DNA from 4 places in the Paeniglutamicibacter sp. genome. Region 4 is predicted to be linked to each of the others. Evidence: riboswitches for the same ligand, from Rfam matches in the RefSeq annotation. Region 4 holds a riboswitch; each other region holds the start of a gene.
What was found. Region 4 has a riboswitch for S-adenosylmethionine ahead of ACLQ7E_RS20295 (hypothetical protein). Riboswitches for the same ligand answer to the same signal wherever they lie in the genome.
Positions count from the first base shown of each region.

Region 1: another riboswitch for S-adenosylmethionine. It lies ahead of ACLQ7E_RS21320 (hypothetical protein); the one in region 4 lies ahead of ACLQ7E_RS20295 (hypothetical protein).
Region 2: another riboswitch for S-adenosylmethionine. It lies ahead of ACLQ7E_RS01715 (acyl-CoA dehydrogenase family protein); the one in region 4 lies ahead of ACLQ7E_RS20295 (hypothetical protein).
Region 3: another riboswitch for S-adenosylmethionine. It lies ahead of ACLQ7E_RS01755 (O-acetylhomoserine aminocarboxypropyltransferase/cysteine synthase family protein); the one in region 4 lies ahead of ACLQ7E_RS20295 (hypothetical protein).

Region 1 is NZ_JBKKAP010000181.1:46,607-51,950, reverse strand. It holds gene ACLQ7E_RS21340 (DNA-3-methyladenine glycosylase I) at 1-447, shown strand, start outside; gene ACLQ7E_RS21335 (DNA-3-methyladenine glycosylase family protein) at 444-1,364, shown strand; gene ACLQ7E_RS21330 (siderophore-interacting protein) at 1,361-2,209, opposite strand; gene ACLQ7E_RS21325 (histidine phosphatase family protein) at 2,343-2,948, opposite strand; SAM riboswitch class IV at 2,995-3,119, shown strand; gene ACLQ7E_RS21320 (hypothetical protein) at 3,218-3,568, shown strand; gene ACLQ7E_RS21315 (aspartate aminotransferase family protein) at 4,417-5,344, opposite strand, start outside.
Region 2 is NZ_JBKKAP010000014.1:35,220-40,563, forward strand. It holds gene ald (alanine dehydrogenase) at 1-396, shown strand, start outside; gene ACLQ7E_RS01710 (LLM class flavin-dependent oxidoreductase) at 591-1,994, opposite strand; gene ACLQ7E_RS01715 (acyl-CoA dehydrogenase family protein) at 2,076-3,413, opposite strand; SAM riboswitch class I at 3,420-3,516, opposite strand; SAM riboswitch class I at 3,939-4,028, shown strand; gene ACLQ7E_RS01720 (OsmC family protein) at 4,033-4,614, shown strand; gene ACLQ7E_RS01725 (sodium:solute symporter family protein) at 4,611-5,344, shown strand, end outside.
Region 3 is NZ_JBKKAP010000014.1:45,063-50,406, reverse strand. It holds gene ACLQ7E_RS01760 (CoA-binding protein) at 53-553, opposite strand; gene ACLQ7E_RS01755 (O-acetylhomoserine aminocarboxypropyltransferase/cysteine synthase family protein) at 553-1,926, opposite strand; SAM riboswitch class I at 2,082-2,177, opposite strand; gene ACLQ7E_RS01750 (histidine phosphatase family protein) at 2,308-2,859, shown strand; gene ACLQ7E_RS01745 (methyltransferase domain-containing protein) at 2,893-3,540, shown strand; gene katG (catalase/peroxidase HPI) at 3,624-5,344, opposite strand, start outside.
Region 4 is NZ_JBKKAP010000172.1:1,075-6,418, forward strand. It holds gene ACLQ7E_RS20280 (cupin domain-containing protein) at 1-10, opposite strand, end outside; gene ACLQ7E_RS20285 (sodium:solute symporter) at 173-1,699, shown strand; gene ACLQ7E_RS20290 (DinB family protein) at 1,823-2,401, shown strand; SAM riboswitch class IV at 2,414-2,522, shown strand; gene ACLQ7E_RS20295 (hypothetical protein) at 2,540-2,812, shown strand; gene ACLQ7E_RS20300 (VIT1/CCC1 transporter family protein) at 3,054-4,157, shown strand; gene ACLQ7E_RS20305 (HNH endonuclease) at 4,331-5,344, shown strand, end outside.

The DNA of each region.
Region 1 (5,344 bases), on a different contig from region 4:
TTCCAAGCCGGGCTGTCCTGGGCCACCATCTTGCGCAAGCGCGAGAATTTCCGCGAGGCCTTCGCCGGGTTCGACCCGGAGGTCATTGAAGGCTTCGGCGATGCGAAGGTCGAGGAGCTGCTGGGCAATGCAGGGATCATCCGCAACCGCGCCAAGATCCTGGCGACCATCAAGAACGCGAAGGCCACCATCGCCCTGCGCGAGGACGGCGGCCTGGCCGAGTTCATCTGGTCGTTCCAGCCCGATTCCACCCCGGCACCAAACGTGCTGGAAGACATCCCCACCACCAGCCCCGAATCCGTGGCACTGTCAAAGGCGCTGAAGAAGCGCGGCTTCGCTTTCGTGGGACCAACGACCATGTTTGCGCTCATGGAGGCGCTGGGCATCGTGGACACGCACCTGTTGGGCTCCCACCGGCGCGGCACCTCGGGCATCTGGCCGGCATGAGCTCGCGCTTCCTGAAGTCCAACGGCTTGTTGGACCCCGGGCACATGATGCGGACGCTGGGCATCCATTCGATCGCAACCCTCGACATCCACGAGCCCGCTGCACGGCGGCACAGCCGAGTGGTGTCAATCGATTCAGGCCCGAAGATCGTCGAGCTGGAATTTGCCGAGAACGGCGTGCAACTTACCTGCGCCGAGGCGGACGCACATGACCTCGACCAGCTCGAAAGCATCGTGCGTGCCTGGCTGGACCTGGATTCGGACCTCACGCACGTGCAACGGTATTTCGCCGCAGACGGCTTGCTCGGCCCACTGGTGAGGGCCCGGCCATGGTTGCGCCTGATCGGATACCTCAATGGCTTCGAGGCCGCAGCCACCACGATTCTTGGCCAGCAGGTAACCCTGGCGGCGGGCCGGACCTTTGGCGGACGCTTCGTTGGCGCCTACGGAAGCGACGGGCCTGGGGGCCTGCGCATCTTCCCGACACCCGAGGCGGTGGTTGCGCACGGCGTCGACATCCTGCGCGAAACCATTGGGCTCACCAAGTCCCGGGCGGCCACCTTGTTCGTGATGGCGGAAAGCTTCGCCGCCAAGAAGTTCGCAGGCACACCGGGCATCCCATTGGACCGCACCGAACTTCTGGCACTGCGCGGCGTCGGCCCCTGGACCGCAGACTACCTCCAGATGCGCGGCCGCAGCGATCCGGATGCATTCGTGCCCGGCGACCTGGTCGCGCGGCGGGCGCTGAACCGGATCACCGAACGCGAGGCAGCCAAGTTGGCGGAATCATGGGCACCATACCGGTCCTACGCCATGGTCCATCTTTGGGCTTCAGACCCGATGGCCCCGCTGCCGCCCGCTACCTCCAAGACGGCCGCACGAGCGGACCGGAGTAAACCCGGTCCTCGACCGGACTAGGCGCTGAGTGTCTCCGGGAAGATCTGCCCGATGGGCGACTTCTTTTCGGCCTGGAACTCGTCCTCGGCACGTCCGAACGCCCAGTAGGCGGACAGCGACATGGCCCTGCGGTCCACGCCGCGTTCGCCATTGAGGTAGGCACGCAACGACTTCATGGTTTCACGTTCGCCGTGGGCAAAGACCTGAATCGTTCCCTCGTGCCATGGCGCATCACGCACCACTGCCTCGAGCCGGGTGCCTTCCGGGGTGAAGTAGCCACCGCGGTGCAGCCAGTGGACGTTGACTCCTGCGGGCACGTCCAGCTGGACCTCGTCCTCGGGGCCAGATACCTCAAGGTAGATGTCCCCCACCATGTCCGGGGTCATGTCCTCGACGGCCGCGGAAATCGCCGGAAGAGCGGTCTCGTCCCCGATGAGCAGGTGACGGTCGAATTCCGGGTCTGGCGTGTAGAGTCCGCCCGGGCTGGTGAAGCAGATCAGGTCACCCATCTTGGCGTTCTGGGCCCAGGGGCCTGCCAGGCCTTGGTCACCGTGGATGACGAAGTCGATCTGCACGGTTTGGGCTTCGAGATCCACGTGGCGCAGGGTGTAGGTGCGGCGAACCGGGAAATCTTCCGGAGCCAGCTGCTCGCGCAAGGCGTCAAGGTCAAACGGGGGCACCAGCCCCAGCTCGGGCTTGGCAAAAAGGATCTTGACGTAGCGGTCGGAGACTGCCTTGTCCTGGAAATCTACAAAGCCCGGTCCGCCAAAGGTCAGTCGCATCATGTGGGGACTCAGTCGCTCGCTCGCCAAAACCTCGAGGACTACCTGGGGCCGAACCGGACGTGCCGAACGTTGCGTACTCACTAATTACCACTTTCTTGGATTAGGGAAGGTAAACCTATCCTATTCGACGGAGCATCGACGAAGTCAATGCAGGTAACATTCACCCGACCCGATTCGTTTGAACAAACCACCGGGAATCCGCGAAAGTTGCCCCTCAATCCAGGTGTCGGTCCTGCCAACTGCGCATGATCCACCGTGATTCGACAGCCGTATCCAGCGTCACCACGCCAGTGTTGGCCAGGGGCGTCGGGCGCAGCAGGCCAAGGTCGAAGTTTGTGCTCCGCGAGGCAAGCCAGGTCACCAGCATCGCCGCGTGGCTGACCACGACTAGTTTCCCGGTCCCCGCGGCTCGGGCCTCCTCGATGACCGTGTTGAAGCGGTCCAGTGCGGTGTGCGCATCCTCGCCACCTGCAACCTTCGCGGCCAGGTCGCCGGAGAGCCAGCGGAAAAACACGTCGCGGTAGGCGAGCTGGGCTTCGGGGTCGTTGCGCATTTCCAGTTCCCCTGCGGAGATCTCGCTCAACCCCGCGTGCTCGGCCAGGACCAGGCCGCGCGATTCAGCCAGGGGCGTGGCGGTCATCTTGGCACGCAGCAACGGCGAGGAGTAAACCGCGTCGACGTCCTCGGCGCCGAGCCGTTCCACGAGTGCCCGCACCTGGGCGAGTCCGGTCTCGTCCAGCGGCGCACCGGGGGCCGCGGTGTCCAGCGCCTGCGCCACGTTCGAAGCGGTCTGCCCGTGGCGGATCAAGATGAGTCTCATTCATTAACTCTAAATCGTCTCCGGTGTTTTGGTACGATGAAACCAGCTTCACGAGATGCGCGCCAGCTTAGGGCTCCGACCCGGCGCACACACCAACCCCATGCTTCACGGGTGGTTCGGATGACGAAGCGGTCCTGGCAGCAGCCGCTGCCTCGGGGACAAGAGCACACGAAAGGCGCCACCCCTTGCGCGATCAGTCACGTTCGACAGACACCTGCAACTCGTTCCACTCCGGCCACCGCACCAATCCCCGTGCGATCAGGAGCCTGATGACCAGGCCTACCCTGTGGGCCCCGGCGGACGTCGAGGTTGCGATGTCCCCGACCCACGGACTGACGCTGCATGTCTTTGCCGGCGGAACCCACCACCAGGTGTTCGCCCACGACCTTCCGGACATTGCCCAGCTGCTGCGCATTGCGCCGCAACCGGCACCGGGGCTCTCGCTGGGCCGGGTGAATTTCCACAACAACGCGATCGCGCTTCCCGCGGACCCGCGACACAGTGCCGGGCTGCGCTACTTCTCGTTCAGCACCGAACCGCTCTCTGCCTGCAACTTCGACCGCGACGAGACATTGGCCCGGGACTTCGAGTCCCTGACGGGCGACCTGCAACTTTCCTAGGAGCCCGTGCGACGAACCTAGGCCTTGGGCCTAGGTTGGGTGCGGGCTCGTGGGTACGTTGCGGCTGCCGGAATTTCGTTCGTGCCAGGAACTGTAGGCGTCGCGGGGCTGGTATTCCATCGGCAGCCGGCGTTCGGTCCAGTCTTTCGCGGATTCTGCATAATGAGGTAGTCAGTTTGAGGTGCTCGAGGTCTTCGACGATGCGCGGTTCGTCGTCATCCCGCTGGGCAAGGAACATAGGGTGGGCGGGTCTGCAGCAATACGGCGAGCCCAAGCACATCGGTCTTGGGTGGGCAAGCATGTAATTGGTGGACCCGGTTGGATCCGCGGTGCCAAGTCTTGTGTGCGCTTCGCGAATGGCGAGAATCTCGCCGTCGCGGGCGATGACGCCCGCATACCGCCGCCCGCCTCGACGTTGGCACGGGCGAGTTCGAGGGGTTAAGAAAATCCGCCAATAGGCACCGATCGAGGCACCAATAATCTGCAAGTCAGCATAATTAAGCGCCGGTCAGACGTCATTAAGAAGCAAGCAGGCACCATAGGTTTCCAAGACGCCCAAGGAACGCCATCCCAATCAAGATTGATCGAGTTTCCGCGATTCACAATGTCTCGGAAAGTCATCTCCGCGATCCGGGGCCCAGGGCACCTCCTATGCCGATCCTTCACCGCGACACGCGGTCACCAAAAAACCCGACAGTAAAACACTGTCATTTTCAGGACCCCCACGGCCCAGCCGCCCATGTAGCGGGCCCCTCGGAGTTAATGACTTAGGGCCAGGATCCAGGCACTCTATTGGCTCCGGCAAGTTGCGGTTCCTCACTCTTCCTCCCGTGTGATCGATAAAGTGCTCACGAAATGCGTCCGGCCGTGTGGCCCGCGGCCACCGAATGGGAGCGGTTTGTGCTTTCGGCTATCCACACCTCGATGTGATGCTCCATGGTTTGAAGCGCTTCATCCAGTTTGCCCAGCAATATCTGCGTTTCGCCCTCGGTGATCACCAGAGGCGGTGAAATAATCGTCGCGTTGTTTAGCGGCGCGATCCCTGCGGGGTAAACGATGAGGCTTTGTGCGAGACATTGTTCGACGAATACGTTCGCCGCATTGTGTCTGGGATCTGGGGCCTGCTTGGTCTCGGGGTTGATGACAAATTCGAACCCCCAAAGCAATCCGCGGCCGCGCACATCGGCCATGTGCCGGTAGCGGCGCGACAACGCTCTTAGACCCTCTTCCAGCTGTGCACCTCGATTTCTGACGTTTTCAAGGACGTCTTGGCGCTCCATAATGTCCAGAACGGCAATGCATGTGGCCGCTCCGACGGGATTCCCGGAAAAAGTGTGGCCAAACGGAGCACCACCGCTGCCTTCCCTTATCGCCTCCACCAAGTGTTCTCGCATGAGAATGGCTGCCACGGGAGAGTATCCCCCGCTCAGGCCCTTGCCTGTCATGAGAAGGTCAGGTACCACCCCATCGTGGGTGCTGGCAAACCAATCACCGGTCCGCCCTACCCCCGTGATGACCTCGTCCATGAGGAACAAGACGTCCAATCGGTCACAGATCTCCCGCAGGCGCGCGAGGTATCCCGCCGGCGGCACTAGGACACCGCCGGCGGCGCCGACGATCGGCTCCACGATGATGCCCGCGACCGTAGCAGGATCTTCCGCAAGGATTGCATCTTCGAAGGCCGCCGCGGCGCGCTCGGCATATTCGCCTTCGCTTTCGCCGGGGTGCCCGAATCGATAAGCGTAGGCCGGAGGGCCGACGGGAAAGGGATGCAAC
Region 2 (5,344 bases), on a different contig from region 4:
GCCGCGCCGAAGGTAGTCAAACGCTCGCAGCTGGCCCTGCTCAAACCCGGCGCCCTGCTGGTGGACGTCGCGATCGACCAAGGTGGTGCGTTCGACACATCCCGCCCAACCACCTATCAGGATCCCATCTTCGAGGTGGACGGGGTGCGCCACTACTGCGTGGCGAACATGCCAGGCGGGGTACCGCAAACCTCGACCAAGGCACTGACAAACGCCACCCTGCCGTATCTGCTGCAGCTGGCTGACCAGGGAGCAGCGCACGCGGTGGCCGCCAATCGGGCATTGGCCGCGGGAGTAAACACCCGTGCCGGCCGGATCGCCCATCCGGGTGTGGCCGCGGCCTTCACCGATCTTCCCAGCGAGGATCGAGCACTGCTCGTCTCGGCAAGCAACTAGAAACCGCCAGGTGGGTGACGGGTGAAATCACCCGCCCCCCCTGCCTGGCCTGCGTTTCACCGCGGTCCGGTTCAAGACTTTTGGCTGGTTCCCGTTTCGCAGTTTCCCTTGGGAATCCCGGCACCTTAAACAATTCGGGCGGTGGCGCACCCAAGTGCACCACCGCCCGAACCCCGCAAGGGAACTACTCCCGGTTACTTGACCTCGGCGTTCGAGAACCGGTACTTCGCCGCACGGTGCGAATCCTGGACCCGGTCGCCCTTGCCGAAGAGCTTGTTGCGCAACGTGCCCTCGACGTATTCGGTCGGGTAGGCGCCGCGGGCCTGCAGCTCGGGAACGATGAACTCCACGATGTCCTCGAAGGTGCCCGGGGTGATGGCGTAGGCCAGGTTGAACCCGTCCACGTCGGTGTCCTCGACCCAATCGATGAGCTTGTCGGCGACCTCGGTCGGCGATCCCACGGTGATGGGGCCGAATCCGCCAACACCAACCCACTCGGCCAGCTGGCGAATGGTCCACGGGTTTCCGTCGTCGCCGCTGGCCTTTTGGAACATCGCAACGGAGGACTGGATGGCGTTGGACTTCACGTTGTCGCCAATGACGTCATCCGGCCCGTAGGTCGACAGGTCGACGCCCATCCACCCGGAGATCAGCGCAAGGGCGCCATCGATGTCGGCGTAGGACTTGTAGTCCTCGAACTTGGCCTGGGCAGCGGCGCTGTCCACGTCCGTGATGATGGTCTGCATGGCGTAGATGCGCACATCGTAGCGTCCGCGTCCGGCAGCTTCCACGGCGTCACGGATCTTGGTGACCGTGGCCTTGAGCATGTCCTTGGTGGGGCAGGTGACGAAGACGGCTTCGGCATTTTCGGAAGCGAATTTCATGCCGCGCGGCGAGGTTCCGGCCTGGAATACCACGGGGGTCCGCTGCGGGCTGGGCTCGGTGATGGCGATGCCGGGAACCTTGAAGTACTTGCCTTCGTGGTTGATCTCGTGGACCTTGGACGGGTCGGTGAAGATCCCGCGCTCAACGTCGCGCACCACCGCGTCCTCTTCCCAGGAGCCCTCGAGAAGCTTGTACACGACCTCCAGGTACTCGTCGGCGTGGTTGTAGCGCTCGTCGTGCTCGAGCTGGTCTTCCTGGCCCATGTTCCGCGCGGCGGAGGGCAGGTAACCGGTCACGACGTTCCAGCCGACGCGGCCCTTGGTCAGGTGGTCAAGGGTCGCCAGGCGGCGGGCGAACGGGTACGGGTGCTCGTAGGCGGTGCCGGCGGTGACGCCGAAGCTGAGGTTTTCGGTCACCGAAGCCATGGCCGAGACCAGCATGAACGGGTCGTTGACCGGGACCTGGGTGCCGGCGCGCAGCGGAACCTCGTTGGAGCCGCCGAAGACGTCGTAGGTGCCCAACACGTCGGCAATGAAGATGCCGTCGAACTTGCCCTTTTCCAGGGTCTTGGCCAGGTTGGTCCAGTAGGAAAGGTCCTTGTAGCTGGCTGACTGGTCCTTGGGGTGCTTCCACAAACCCGGGGACTGGTGTCCCACGCAGTTCATGTCGAAGGCGTTGAAACGGATCTGGCGGGGGGCGGGAGTCGTGCTCATGTTTGTCCTTCGCGAGGTGTTGGGTATTTGCGGATCCGATATTGCGCGGATCAAGTCGTTGGTTCGGGTGCGGCGGGCGGTTTAGGGGATGCCGATTGCCTGGGTCGCACCCACGTCGCCGATGGCGTTCAGCTGCTGGGGTGCCGTTCCATTGACCTCGTAGTCGCCAATGATGCGCGACTTGTAGATCGCCGGGTTGTGGGTGGCCACGGTGCGGGCGTTGCGCCAGTGCCGGTCCAGGTTGCAGCCCTTGGCGGTTGCCGAGGCCCCCAGCCCGTCAAAGAGCTTGGTCGCCGCGGAGAGCACCAGCGGCTGGACGACTGCCTGCGCCCGGTCCGCGGCGAGTTCGCACACCGCAAACCTCTCGGCAGGGCTGAGTGATGCATCGGCCAGCGCGACCTCGATCTCCGCCACGGCGGCCAGGACGATGGCGTCGACAGCGAACGCGGTGCCCGAGATCTCGCCCACCAATTGCAATACCTGGGGTTCTTCGCGTACCGGAACCCCTGTCCCGGTGCTGAAGCTTCGCGTACGGGCCTGGACCGACGAGCGCATGTCGTTGAGCACGGCGCGCGTGATTCCGGCCTGGACCCCGAGGAGCACCAGTTGGAAGATCGCGGATTCAGGGTTGTTGACCTGCTGCTCGTCGGGAAGGATCGTGTCCACCGGGACATTCTCGAACGTGGTCGAGCCGGTGCCGGTGAGCTGCTGCCCGAATCCGTCCCAGTCGTCAAAGATCTTGACCCCGGAATGCTGTGTGGAGACCACGGCGATCTGCCGGCCGGCGCGGGCGGGGTGCGCCACGGCAACGGCGACCCAGTCGGCGTAGATCGTGCCGGTGCAGTAGTATTTTTCGCCGTTGAGGATCCAGCGCTCGCCCTGCTTGGCAATCGTCGTGTTCAGGGTGCCGAGCCGGTTTCCACCGCGCTCGGTGTAGGCGTTGCCGACGATTTGCCCGGCAACAATGCGCTCGATCCAGCGGTGCCGCAAGGCATCGTCCTCAAGCAGCAACACGGATTCGACGAAGCCGATGTGCGAGCGCCACAGGTGCGCCACCTGGGAATCCGCCTCGGCCAGCTCAATGAACAGGCGGAAGAGGTCGGACACGCTCGCCCCGTAGCCGCCTTCGGACACCGGGATGCGCAATGCACCGAATCGCACCCGGTTCAGCCAACCGACCGGCTCAAAGGGAAGGGTCCGGTTGGCATCTCGCTCGCTGGCCCCGGCGGCAATCTTGGCGAAGACCGGACGGAAGATTGCGGCCAATTCGTCATAGTGACCGTTCAGGGGAACGCCCGGAGTAAGTTTGAGCAGGTGCCGGGCAGGGGTGTCGCCGGTAAATGCGTCGAGATTGACGGCTCCAAAGATGTTGGGGTCCGCTTCGACATCGTGAGCATGTGCAAAGGAATCGACAGCCATGAATTCTCTCCATCGGTTCTGGCGTGAGCACCTACCGCCCAATTAAGGGGAGGGGTTGCTGCGGCGTCATGGAGCCAGATCTCTCGGCCGCTCTGGATGGTTGTTGGTCATATTTCTACACGTCCCGGCGAGGCGGAGACAACCCGTTTCGTCACAATCGGGGCCTCCGGCGCTGGCCGAAACACGATTCCGCCTCCTGAATGCCGGGCTTGGCTGACCGACTCCCCGGCGTTTCCCCCGCCAATCCTTCGACGAGACAGGGAGCATCGAGGATCGCCTTGCCCATCTCGAGCAGCGTCGCGCACTTTCCTCTCTGGCCGCGGTTTCCCGGGGACGGAGGCAGGGGATGCAGCGCCTCTTGCGGAGATCCCCCGACTGCCGCCAGACTGGAATCAAAGCATCGAAATTTTACCAATTAATGAAATATCCTTCGTTGATACGTGAAGAATATCCATGTGGTCGAAGATTCCGTCATGTTACGGACGGTTTGCTCCCGTGACACCGCATCGACTTTGATTGAGTCGTAACCCATCCCGAGCGGCCGAGAGATCTGGCTCTATGACGCCGCAGCAACCACCTCGCTGAGGCCGGTGCTACCGCCAAGTCCGATGGAGAGACCATGACATCCGCTTCCCTGCCAACTGTGCCCAACACTTCGGGGCCCCACGACAAGCGCATCCGCGCCAAGGGAACCTGGCTGGGTTCCATGCGTACACGTGTCGGAATCCGGGATTTCTCCTTCGACATTGACGAGCCTGTCGCCGTGGGCGGAACCAACAACGCACCGACACCGATGGAATTCATTGCCGGCGCGCTCAACGGATGCGTAAGCGTCGTTGTGGAACAGGTGGCAAAGGAACTCCGGATCGACTTCACTGCCCTGGAGACCTACTCGATTGCCACTCAAGATACCCGTGGGTTTGCCGGAACGGCAGACGTTTCTCCGTTCTTCCATTCCTACCGGCTCGAAATCCATGTTGAAACGGCCCTGGACGATCCTGAGCTGCAACGGGAATTCACCTCGCAAGTCCACCGGAGATGCCCGGCCATCAACTTGGTCAAGACAGCAGGCGTGAACATGGTTATCAACTGGGAATTCGCCACTGAAGTCGCCCCGGGCTCCGCCGAAGATGCCTGCAACATTGCGCTCGGATACGCTCCCCGCACCGCACTTACAACTGCTGCGGGAGCAAGCGCATGAGCGCGGCCGGACTGTGGACCATCGGCCTCGCGGTGTCCTACACGGCGCTGCTCGTCTTCGGCGGACGCCTTGCCCAACGCCGCAGCACGCTGGGCAAAACTAGCGGATTCTTTGTTGGCGGTCGCACCTTCAGCCCGTGGACGGTTGCCTTCTGCATCACCGGACTGTTCTCTGGTTCTTCCTACATAGCCATCATGGAGCTGAGCTACCGAACAGGCGTATCCGCGCTTTGGTACGGTGTGGCCGAGACCGTGCAAATCCTGCTCATCTCGCTGCTCTTGGTCAAGAAGTTGCGGGAGAAGCTCGTCGTCACCGTAACAGGCATCATCGGAGACCGCTTCGGCCGCCTTGCCAAGGGCATTGCCGGCGTTATCACGGCTTTCACGTTTCCCATGTGGTCGGTTGCCACCACGATCGCCTTCGCTTCCGCACTGACAGCTTTCACTGGCCTGAACTTGCACTTGGCCGTCATCGTCACGGCCTTGTTATTGCTCATGTTCTTGTGGACAGGTGGAATGCGTTCAGTGGCATTCAACCAAACCATGAACTGCATCGTGTTTGTCGGCATGCTGCTCGTGGGCGCATACGCAATCTTGGCCAAGCCCGGGATCTCCGGATTGATCGACTTTGCCGAGACCAACCCCCAAATGTTCGACCCCGGCAACGCAGGCGTTTCCCTCATCGTGGCATGGTTCGGCACCTTCATCGTGAACGTGCCGCTGGCACAGGC
Region 3 (5,344 bases), on a different contig from region 4:
TAAAACACTTGGTTTCTGCCACGGACCCTTCGCGTTGCGCCGCTGCTTCAAGCTAGGCGAGCAGTTGGCGCTTGGAGGAGATGACGCCGGTGTTGAAGCCGGCCAGGCGCAGCCCGCCGTGGAAGCGGGCGTGTTCGATCTTCACGCAGCGATCCATCACGACGTTCATGCCGTTGGCCTCGGCCTTCGCCGCGACCTCCTCGTGCCATGAACCCAGCTGCAGCCACAGGGTCTTGGCCCCCACCGCCAGCGCCTCGTCCAGGACGCCGGGCAGGTCGTCGTGCTTGCGGAAGACCTCGACCAGGTCCGGGGTTTCCGGCAGGTCTGCCAGCGACTTGTAGACCGGCTGCCCCAGGATCTCGTTGAGCACCGGGTTCACGAAGTAGACCTTGTACTTGGCCGAGGACAGCAGGTACGTCGATACGAAGTAGCTGGCGCGCGAGGGCTTGTTCGAGGCCCCCACGATCGCGATCGACTTGGTGTTGCGCAGGATGTCCAGGCGCTCGGCGGCATTGGGTCCCACCCAGGTGCGGGCCTCGATGGCGTTGCTCATTACTTGGCTCCCGTCACGGCGGCCGCGCGGGCGGCGTCGATGGAGCAGGCTGCCCCGTCGTAGGTTTCCTCGGCCGGGGCGCCCGCAACCTGCTGCGAGACGGTCAGTGCCTGGTCCAGGTCCCAGAGGATGTCCTCCAGGTCCTCCAGGCCCACCGAGAAGCGGATCAGGTCCTCCGGGACGCCGGCGGCAACCAGCTGCTCGGCGGAGAGCTGCTGGTGCGTGGTGGAGGCCGGGTGCAGCACCAGGGTGCGCACGTCCCCGATGTTGGCCAGGTGGCTGGCCAGCTGCAGTGCCTCGATGAAGGCGGTGCCGGCGGCGCGGCCGCCCTTGACGCCGAAGCTGAACACCGAGCCGACGCCCAGGGGCAGCAGCTCCTTGGCGCGCTCGTAGTGCGGGTGGGATTCCAGGCCGGCGTAGTTCACGTAGGTGATGCGCTCATCGGCCTCGAGCCATGCCGCAACGGCCTTGGCGTTTGCCAGGTGCGAGTCCATGCGCTGGGGCAGGGTCTCGACGCCCTGCAGCAGCTGGAACGCCGACTGTGCCGGCAGGGCCGGACCGATGTCGCGCAGCTGCTCGCTGCGCAGCTTGGTCAGGAAGCCGTACTCGCCGAAGTTGTCCCACCAGGAGACATTGCCGTAGGAGGCCACCGGCTCGGTCATCGCGGGGAACTTGCCGTTGCCCCAGTTGAAGGTGCCGGATTCCACCACGACGCCGCCGAGGGTGGTGCCGTGGCCGCCAAGGAACTTGGTGGCGGAGTGGATGACGATGTCTGCGCCGTGCTCGATGGGACGCAGCAGGTACGGAGGGGTGAGGGTCGAGTCGACCACGAGCGGGATGCCCGCGGCGTGGGCGACCTCGGCCAGGCCCTTGAGGTCCGCGATGTCGCCCGAGGGGTTTGCCACGACCTCGGTATAGACGGCCTTGGTGTTCTCCTGGATGGCGGCGGCGAACTCGGCCGGATCCGTGGAATCGACGAAGGTAGTCTGGACCCCGAAGCGGCGCAGGGTCACGTCGAGCTGGGTGATGGTGCCGCCGTAGAGCTTGGAGGAGGCCACGATGTGGTCCCCGGTCCCGGCCAGCGCCGCGAAGGTGATGAATTCGGCGGCCATGCCCGAACCGGTGGCCACGGCGCCGATGCCGCCCTCGAGGGAGGCGATGCGTTCCTCGAATGCCGCCACCGTCGGGTTGCCGATGCGGGAGTAGATGTTGCCGTACTTTTGCAGCGCAAAGAGGTTCGCGGCGTCGTCGGAATCCTTGAAGACAAACGACGTGGTCTGGTAGATCGGCACGGCGCGGGATCCGTGCTCGGCGTCCGGTGTGCCGCCGGCGTGCAGTGCGCGCGTGCGGAATCCAAATTGATGTTCGGCCATGAGGGGTGGCTGACTCCTTGCATATGCGGGCGACGCCCGTCCACGTTCCGTGGACTTCCATCGCCCTAAGGTGGGGCTGGTTTGCTAACTTTTCCCGGGATCAATGCTGGGTTGCCGTGGCGGGGGCCGGGCAGTCCCAAAGATTGCTTTCGCGCTCTCCATCGTTTCTGGCGGTAGCACCTTCTCCACCGGAGTGTGGAAGGTTGCTGCGGCGTCACTGAACCAGATCTCTCGGCCGCTCGGGATGGTGGTCTGGAATCCATTGTGGCAAGAATTCCCCGATGCGCCAAAGATTGTGAGCTTAGGTTGCGGCAGGAATCCGGCAAATCGAAGATCCTGCAAGAAAAGCGGGACCAAAAGCCGCCCGGTAGGCTTGTGGGCATGAGTGCAACATTGGTTTTGGTTCGGCACGGTGAAACCGCCTGGAACGCCGAGGGCCGCCTTCAGGGTCAAACGGATATTCCGCTCAACGACCTGGGGCGGGCCCAGGCGCACGCCGCGGGACAGTCGCTCGGCTCCGAACCGTGGGACGTCATCGTCTCCTCGAGCCTGGGGCGGGCCATCGAGACCGCCGAGTTGATCGGCCAGAACCTCGGACTCGCCCTCGCCGAAAAGATCGGCGGCCTGCAGGAACGCAGCTACGGCGACGCCGAGGGACACGTGGTCCGCGACCTGCCCCGCGACCAGATCGATCTCCTGTTGCGTTCGGCCGAACCCGAGGACGCCGTGGCAAGCCGTGGCCTGGCCGTGCTGCATGAACTCACCCAGAGCCACCCCGGCAAACGCATCATCGCGGTGGCACACGGAACGCTGATCCGCCTGACGCTGGATGCGATCAGCGGGGGCGAGCGGAGCCCCATCCTGCGCAACGGCGCCATCGTTCAGGTTGACGTCGAGAGGCTGCGGGACCATTTCCGCTCGCCGGTGCACTAGAAAACCCTGCCCGCGCGGGCGCACCATGTGTGCATGAGCGAAACGTTTTTTGGGGAACCTGAGTATTACGCCCGATGGGCCAAGACCTACGACGCCATGATCGGCTCCAAGCTGTACAACAAGGTGTTCTGGGGCACCGACCCCCGGCAGTATTCAATCTTCGCTGCCCAGGCCATCGGCTCCGGGCAGGGTCCGCTGCTGGAGGTGGCGGCCGGCACGGCGCAGGCCACCGCGACGCTTCACGTGGCCAGCGCCAGGGAGACGACGTTGGTGGACATGAGCGCCCCGATGCTGGAGCTGGCGGGCCAGTCCATCGCCCGGGCGGCCGGCGGCACCCTGCCCAAGCGGATCACCCTGGAATGCCGGGACATGCTCTCGCCCTCGGGGGACAAACGCTACGAAACCATTCTCGGCCTGGGGCTGCTGCACCTGGTCCCGGATGTCACCGCCACAGTCAGCGCCCTCGGCCGGCAACTCGAGAACAACGGAAGAATGTTCCTGGCCTCGTTGGTCAAGGGCTCGGCCCGGTCCAACGCCTACCTTGCGCTGCTGAAGGCCCATGGCGACATCGCGCGTGTCCGCACCGCCACCGAGCTCTTTGACGAAGTGCGGGCCAGCGGGCTTGGACCGGTCACGCTTTCCCGGCGCGGGGCCATGGCCTACGTGGAGATTTCGCGCTAGAAACGCGGGATGCGAGGCCAGCACATATGGTGGCGCGAGAGGCGGCGCGGGAGACCCGCCCCGCCTCTCGATTCAGCCGGTGACTACTTCTTCAGTTCGAAGCGGTCGGCGTCCATGAGCTTGGCCCATGCGGCGGCGAAATCGCGGCCGAACTTCTCCTTGGCGTCGTCCGAGGCGTAGGCCTCGGCCAGGGCGCGGAGCTCGGAGTTCGAGCCGAAGACCAGGTCCACGCGGCTGCCGTTGAAGCGGCCGTCGGTGGTGGAGTAGGTCTTCTCTTCGGCGTCCGGGGTCCATTCCAGGCCCAGCTCCATGAGATTCGCGAAGAAGTCGTTCGTCAGCGCACCCGGGGTGTCGGTGAAGACGCCCAGGTTCGAGCCGTCCCAGTTGTTGCCCAGCACGCGCAGGCCACCGAGCAACACTGTCATCTCCGGGGCCGAGAGGCCCAACAGGTTCGCGCGGTCGATCAGCAGGTACTCGCTGGGCATCTTCAGGAAGCCCGAGTCGTAGTTGCGGAACGCGTCGGCAACCGGCTCAAGCCACGCGAACTGCTCCGGATCGGTCTGCTCCTGGGTGGCATCCACGCGGCCCGGGGTGAACGGCACGGTGAGCTCCTGGCCTGCGGCCAGGGCAGCCTGCTCGATGCCCACGTTGCCTGCCAGAACCACGACGTCGGCGAACGAGGTCTTGACCAGTGAGGTGGCGTTGAACTCGTCAACGATTTCCTCGAGCTTGGCGATGACCGGCTTGAGCTGCTCGGGCTGGTTCACGGTCCAGGAAACCTGTGGCTCCAGGCGGATGCGGCCGCCGTTGGCGCCGCCTCGCTTGTCCGAGGAACGGAAGGTCGCAGCGGCCTTCCAGGCGGTGGAGACCAGCTGCTGGACGCTCAGGCCCGAGGCGGCGATCGTGGACTTCAGCGCCTCGATTTCCGCATCGCCCAAGGTCACGGCCGGAGCGGCCGGCAGCGGATCCTGCCAGACGAGGTCCTCGGCCGGGACCTCCTTGCCCAGGTAGCGGGACTTCGGGCCCATGTCGCGGTGGGTCAGCTTGAACCACGCGCGGGCGTAGGCGTCGGAGAACTGCTCCTGATTGTCCTTGAAGCGGCGGGAAATCTCGCCGTAGATCGGGTCGAAGCGCAGGGCCAGGTCGCTGGTGAGCATGCGCGGCTCGCGGTGTGCGGCCGGGTTGTGGGCCATCGGGACCAGATCGGCGCCGCCGCCGTCCTTCGGACGCCACTGCTGGGCGCCGGCAGGGGAAAGGAACATTTCCCACTCGTAGGCGAAGAGGATGTGGAAGAACTCGTTGTCCCAGCGGGTCGGGTGGTAGGTCCAGGTGACCTCCAGGCCCGAGCCGATGGTGTCATCGCCGTGGCCGGTGCCGTGGCCGGACTTCCAGCCCAGGCCCTGCAGCTCCAGCGGTGCGGATTCCGGCTCGGCGCCCTTGTGGGACTCTTCGTTGGCGCCGTGGGTCTTGCCGAAGGTGTGGCCGCCGGCGATCAGCGCGACGGTTTCCTCGTCGTCCATGCCCATGCGGCGGAAGGTTTCGCGGATGTCGATGGCCGAGGCCAGCGGATCGGCGAGGCCGTCCGGACCCTCGGGGTTCACATAGATCAGGCCCATCTGGACTGCTGCCAGCGGGGCGTCAAGCTCGCGGGCCCCGGTGTAGCGCTCGTTGTCCAGCCACACCTTCTCCGGGCCCCAGTAAACGTCGTCGTCGGCTTCCCAGACGTCCGGGCGGCCGCCGGCAAAGCCGAAGGTCTTGAAGCCCATGGTCTCCATGGCCACGTTGCCGGCCAGGATCATCAGGT
Region 4 (5,344 bases):
GGGCTTTCATTGGCACGGGTCTCCATGAGGCTCGAAGGAAATATTGGGTTCATCCAGCTTAGGCGCAATTGACGTGTGCCACACCTCACATTAGCCTGTAGAACAACAAATGTTTACCCTCAGGCATCCACGCGGTGTCTACCGGTCCCGTTCCCAACAAAGGCGCACCCTCATGGAATACATCAATGGCACGATCGTCGCCGCCTATTTGGCGGCCATGCTCATCTTCGGCTGGTGGGGGAAATCGCGCACCAAGAACAGCAGTGACTACCTCGTGGCAGGCCGCCGGCTGGGTCCGTTCCTGTACACCGGAACCATGGCGGCGGTCGTCCTGGGCGGGGCCTCCACCGTGGGCGGCGTGGGCCTTGGCTACAAGTGGGGCATCTCCGGAATGTGGCTGGTCGTGGCAATCGGCGCCGGCGTCATCCTGCTCTCGCTGCTCTTTGCCCCGACGCTGCAGCGCCTGAAGATCTTCACCGTTTCGCAGATGCTCACCCTGCGCTACGGCAGCAAGTCGGCGACCAACACCTCCGGCATCGTCATGCTGGCCTACACGCTGATGCTCTGCGCCACCTCCACCAGCGCCTACGCGACGATCTTCGTGGTCCTCTTTGGGTGGGAGCGTTGGATGGCCATCGCCATTGGCGGGGTCATCGTGGTCATCTACTCCACCATCGGCGGGATGTGGTCAATCACCCTGGCCGACCAAGTGCAGTTTGTCATCAAGACCATCGGCATCTTCTTCTTGATGCTGCCCTTCGCCCTGAATGCCGCCGGCGGCATGTCCGGGATCCGAGAGCGCATCGGGGACGAGTTCTTCAGCTTCACCGGCATCGGCGTGCAGTCCATCATCACCTACTTCGTGGTCTACACACTGGGCCTGCTCATCGGCCAGGACATCTGGCAGCGCGTGTTCACCGCCAAGACCCCGAAGGTCGCCCGCTGGGGCGGAACCACCGCAGGGATCTACTGCGTGCTCTACGGTGCCGCCGGAGCCATCATCGGCATGGCCGCCAAGGTCGCCCTGCCGGACATCATCGGCGCCGACAGCAACAAGGACGTGGTCTACGCGGAGGTTGCAACGCAACTACTTCCGGTCGCCATCGGTGGGCTGGTGCTCGCGGCTGCGGTTGCCGCAATGATGTCCACCGCCTCCGGCGCCCTGATTGCCGCGGCCACCGTGGCCCGCACCGACGTCACCCCGTTCGTGGCCAGCTGGTTCGGCAAGCAGGTCCGCGTGAACACCAACGAAAACCCGGAGCACGACGTCCGCGCCAACCGCATCTGGGTGTTGCTGCTGGGCGTGGTGACCATCGTCTTGGCCATCATGGTCTCCGACGTGGTCGCGGCGTTGACCATTGCCTACGACATCCTCGTCGGAGGACTGCTGGTGGCCATCATCGGCGGACTCGTCTGGAAGCGCGGCAACGGTTTGGGAGCAGCAGCCTCCATGGCCGCCGGAAGCATCGTCACCCTGGGCACCATGATCATTTTGGAGATCCAGGCGGAGAACCAATTTGACGGCATCTACGCCAACGAACCGATCTACTACGGACTCATCGCCTCGGCACTGACCTTCGTCGTGGTCTCCCTACTCACCCGCCCCACCGCAGCATCGGTCATCACCCGCTGGGAAGCACGGGTCGCCGGGCAGGCGGACACCGAAGGCGCCGACCTCTCCGAAACCACCATCCGCTAGTCCGCTCCAAGAACAGGCAGCGCGGAGGGAACTCCCGTTTTCGCTCACATCGAGCGAACGGGGTTCCCTCCTTTTTGCTCCGTCTATTCCCAGCCCAGCCCCGGCTCTCCTAGGCTGAAGGGCATGGACGAATTCAAGGACCAGCTGATCACCTACCTGAACAACTCACGCAAGGCAGTGCTGTGGAAGGCCGAGGGGCTCAGCGACGCGGAAGTCACCCGACCCATGGTCAATTCGGGCACCAACATCTTGGGCGTGATCCAGCATCTGGCGTCCGTCGAATACGGCTACTTCGTCCAGTGCCTAGGCTTCACCATCACCGACGACCGTTATGCAGCTCTGGAAGCCGATCCCGAGCCGAGTGCTGACATGTGGGTCCCGGCCGAGGTATCTCGCCAAGAGACCATGGACTTCTACCATCGCGCCATCACCGCAGCGGACGCCAACATCGCCGCACTCCCGTTTGATGCCCCCGCCACGGTGCCGTGGTGGAGGCCCGAGACCCGGCAGACCACGCTGGGCCGACTCTTGTTGCACATGAACGTGGAAAATTCACGCCATGCCGGACACCTCGACATCGGGCGGGAACTCATCGACGGATCCACCGGGTTGCTCAAGGAGAACACCAATATCCCGCAATATGAAGCAACCGAGTGGAAGGAACTGCACCAAAAAATCCTCGCTGCCTCACAGTCGCGGTAGAGTGAATTTCAGCTTCACGAGATGCGGCGCCAAGCTCCGACTGGCCGCACACCAACCCCAGGTTCATGGGTGGTTCGGATGAGGAAGCGGCCGTGGCCACAAGGCGCGGCAAGAGCTGACGAAAGGCTTTCCCCCGTAATGGGACCATCAATTGCCGTCCTGCCCCTGCTCGATGTCAACCGCGGCGTCCTTGAATTGCGCCTTGCGGGTTCCTGGCACAGCTACCATGTTGCGGATGCCCCGGCCCTTGCATCGGCCCTGGCCAACGCCGTTGGTTCGCCGCGCTGGGACGCTCGTGCCCGGGAGCTTTCGGTGCGGATTCCCCGGTCCGGAATGCCCGCCGGCCAGGCCGTGATTTTTAGTCTCAGCGAATTTTCACTTGCCCTCCCGAGCGCTAGACTCGTGGGTTGAAGGGGAGTAGTTCCCAGACCCGCCTCCATGGCGGGAATGCGGTGCGTCGACATACTGGTTACAGGGTTGTAACCCGGCAATCCACCTGAGGCCGCGGGCAATTCCGCTCGGCCTTAGGCGAACGAGACCTTCGGTCCACACATTGGTGGCCCGAGGCTCAACGTACCCAAAAAGTATTCCTGCTGGGCCTCCCCATCACATGGCTATTCGTGGCCGTGAACGCCCACATGAGGATGAGAGCATGACGCAACAAGCGCCAACCCCCACCCCTGCCCAGATCAAACGCTGGCGCCAGTATCTGGCCGACGAAATCGCGGAGGGCGCGGTCTACCGCGAACTGGCCAACAACCGCCAAGGCGAGGAACGTGCGGTCCTGCTGGGCCTGGCCGCCGCCGAGACCCGCCATGAGGAACACTGGCGCTCGCTGCTGGGCGACCACGCCGCCAAGAAGACCAGTCCCTCGATTCGGCGCACCATGCTCCGTTTCCTGGCCCGGCACTTCGGCTCCGTCTTCGTCCTGGCTCTGGCCCAACGTGCCGAGGGCAACTCCCCCTACGCCGCCGACACCGACGCCAGCCGCCAGATGGCCGCCGACGAACTCGTCCATGAGGAAGTCGTCCGCGGCCTGGCGACCCGGGGACGGAACCGGCTCTCGGGCAACTTCCGCGCCGCGGTCTTCGGCGCCAACGACGGACTGGTCTCCAACCTGGCCCTGGTCATGGGCATCGGCGCCACCGGCGTGGCAACCTCCATGGTGCTCTTCTCCGGCATTGCCGGCCTGCTCGCAGGCGCCCTGTCGATGGCAGCCGGCGAATACGTTTCGGTGCGTTCCCAGCGCGAGCTGCTTTCGGCCTCCAAGCCCACCGAGGTGACCCTGTCCGCCGCACCGGACCTTGACCTTGATGCCAACGAGCTAGTGCTGGTCTACAAGGCCCGCGGTATGAGCAACGAGGATGCGGCGCACCGCGCCGCCGAGCGCATGGGCATCTATTCCTGTGACTGCAACCCCTCCATGTCCCTGCGCTCCGAGCTTGAGGATGCGTCCACGGAGGTCGAGCACGAGGAAATCGGTTCCGCCATGGGTGCAGCCTCAGCGTCGTTCTGCTTCTTTGCCTCCGGTGCGATCATCCCCATCCTGCCGTTCATCTTCGGGATGGGCGGCACCCCCGCAATCCTGCTCTCCGCCGTATTGGTGGGCATCGCCCTACTGGCCACCGGAGGCGTGGTCGGACTGCTCTCCGGAGCCTCCCCGACCAAGCGCGGACTGCGCCAGCTGGCCATCGGCCTGGGGGCCGCGGCAGTCACCTACGCCCTCGGCCTGATCTTCGGCGGCTCCGTGGTCTAAGGGTCCCGCCCCAAAAACAACGGCAAGGTGCCGACGGCACTCTTTCCTCGTTGCACCCGAGCGGGATGGCACTTGCCGGGAAGGACAGGTGGCCACAACCAGAATTAGAACATATTTTCTATCTTTCTTGAAAATATGTTCCAATTATCGGCGATCGGTTCTAAAATAGAGGTATGGCAACGACGTCATCGAGCAGCACCCCTTCCGCCGGCGCCACCGCCGGTGGCGCCGGAAAGGACCTGGGCTACGATGCGCTGCTGGCCGACGGGGCGGACATGGACGCACTGGTTGCCGAACACTTGGCCCGCTCCGGCACCGACGGGATCCTGTCCCTGGCCGCCGCGGTGAACGAAGCCCCAGTGCTAACCGGCACCCATGAGGCGGTGACAGCCGTCGGCGCACTGGAAACCTTGAAATGCGCCGCCACAGCGAAGCAGGCCGACCACAGTGTCGCCTTCCAGGATTCCCTGATCGCCGATCGGCAGCGCGCCGGCGTCAGGGAGAAGAACCCGGCCTGGGGCTCCAGCGGGGACGTTGCCCTGGCGATGCACCTGTCCCCGCACAGCGGGACCAAACGCACCAACGACTTCCGGATCCTCGCCGAAGATCTGCCACGCTCCCATCAGGGGCTGCGCCAGGGCATCATGACCTGGGACCAGGCACAAGTGGTCATCAGCGGCACCCGGAACCTCAAGATCGAAAACCGGAGAATGATCGATGGGCTGTTGTGGGAGGAAACCCACACCTGCTTCGAGGCCGGGACCGCGACGCTGCGTGAGATGGTCAACTACTGGGCCCTTGTTCTGGAACCTGAAACCGCCGAACAAGAGGAAAAAGACTCCACCGAGAAGCGGTACGTCAGCGGCTACCAGGTGAATGAAAACACCGTGCGGATCATCGGTGAGTTCCCCCTGGACCAAGGCGTTCCCATCCTGCAGGTCCTCCACCGCGAAACCGGTCGTCCACGGGATCCCGGGGACGACCGCACCAACGCCCAGGTCGCGGCAGACACCGTCTTCGAGGCGATCACCGACACCAAGGCCACCGGCTCCCGGCCGGTGGAACTGCTGCTGCTGATGGACCCAGAGAGCCTCACCGGTGACAGCGACGAACCAGCGCTGATCCCGGGCCACGGATACATCAGCGCCACCAAGGCCCGGTCACTGGTGGCTGGCGACCCGGAGCAC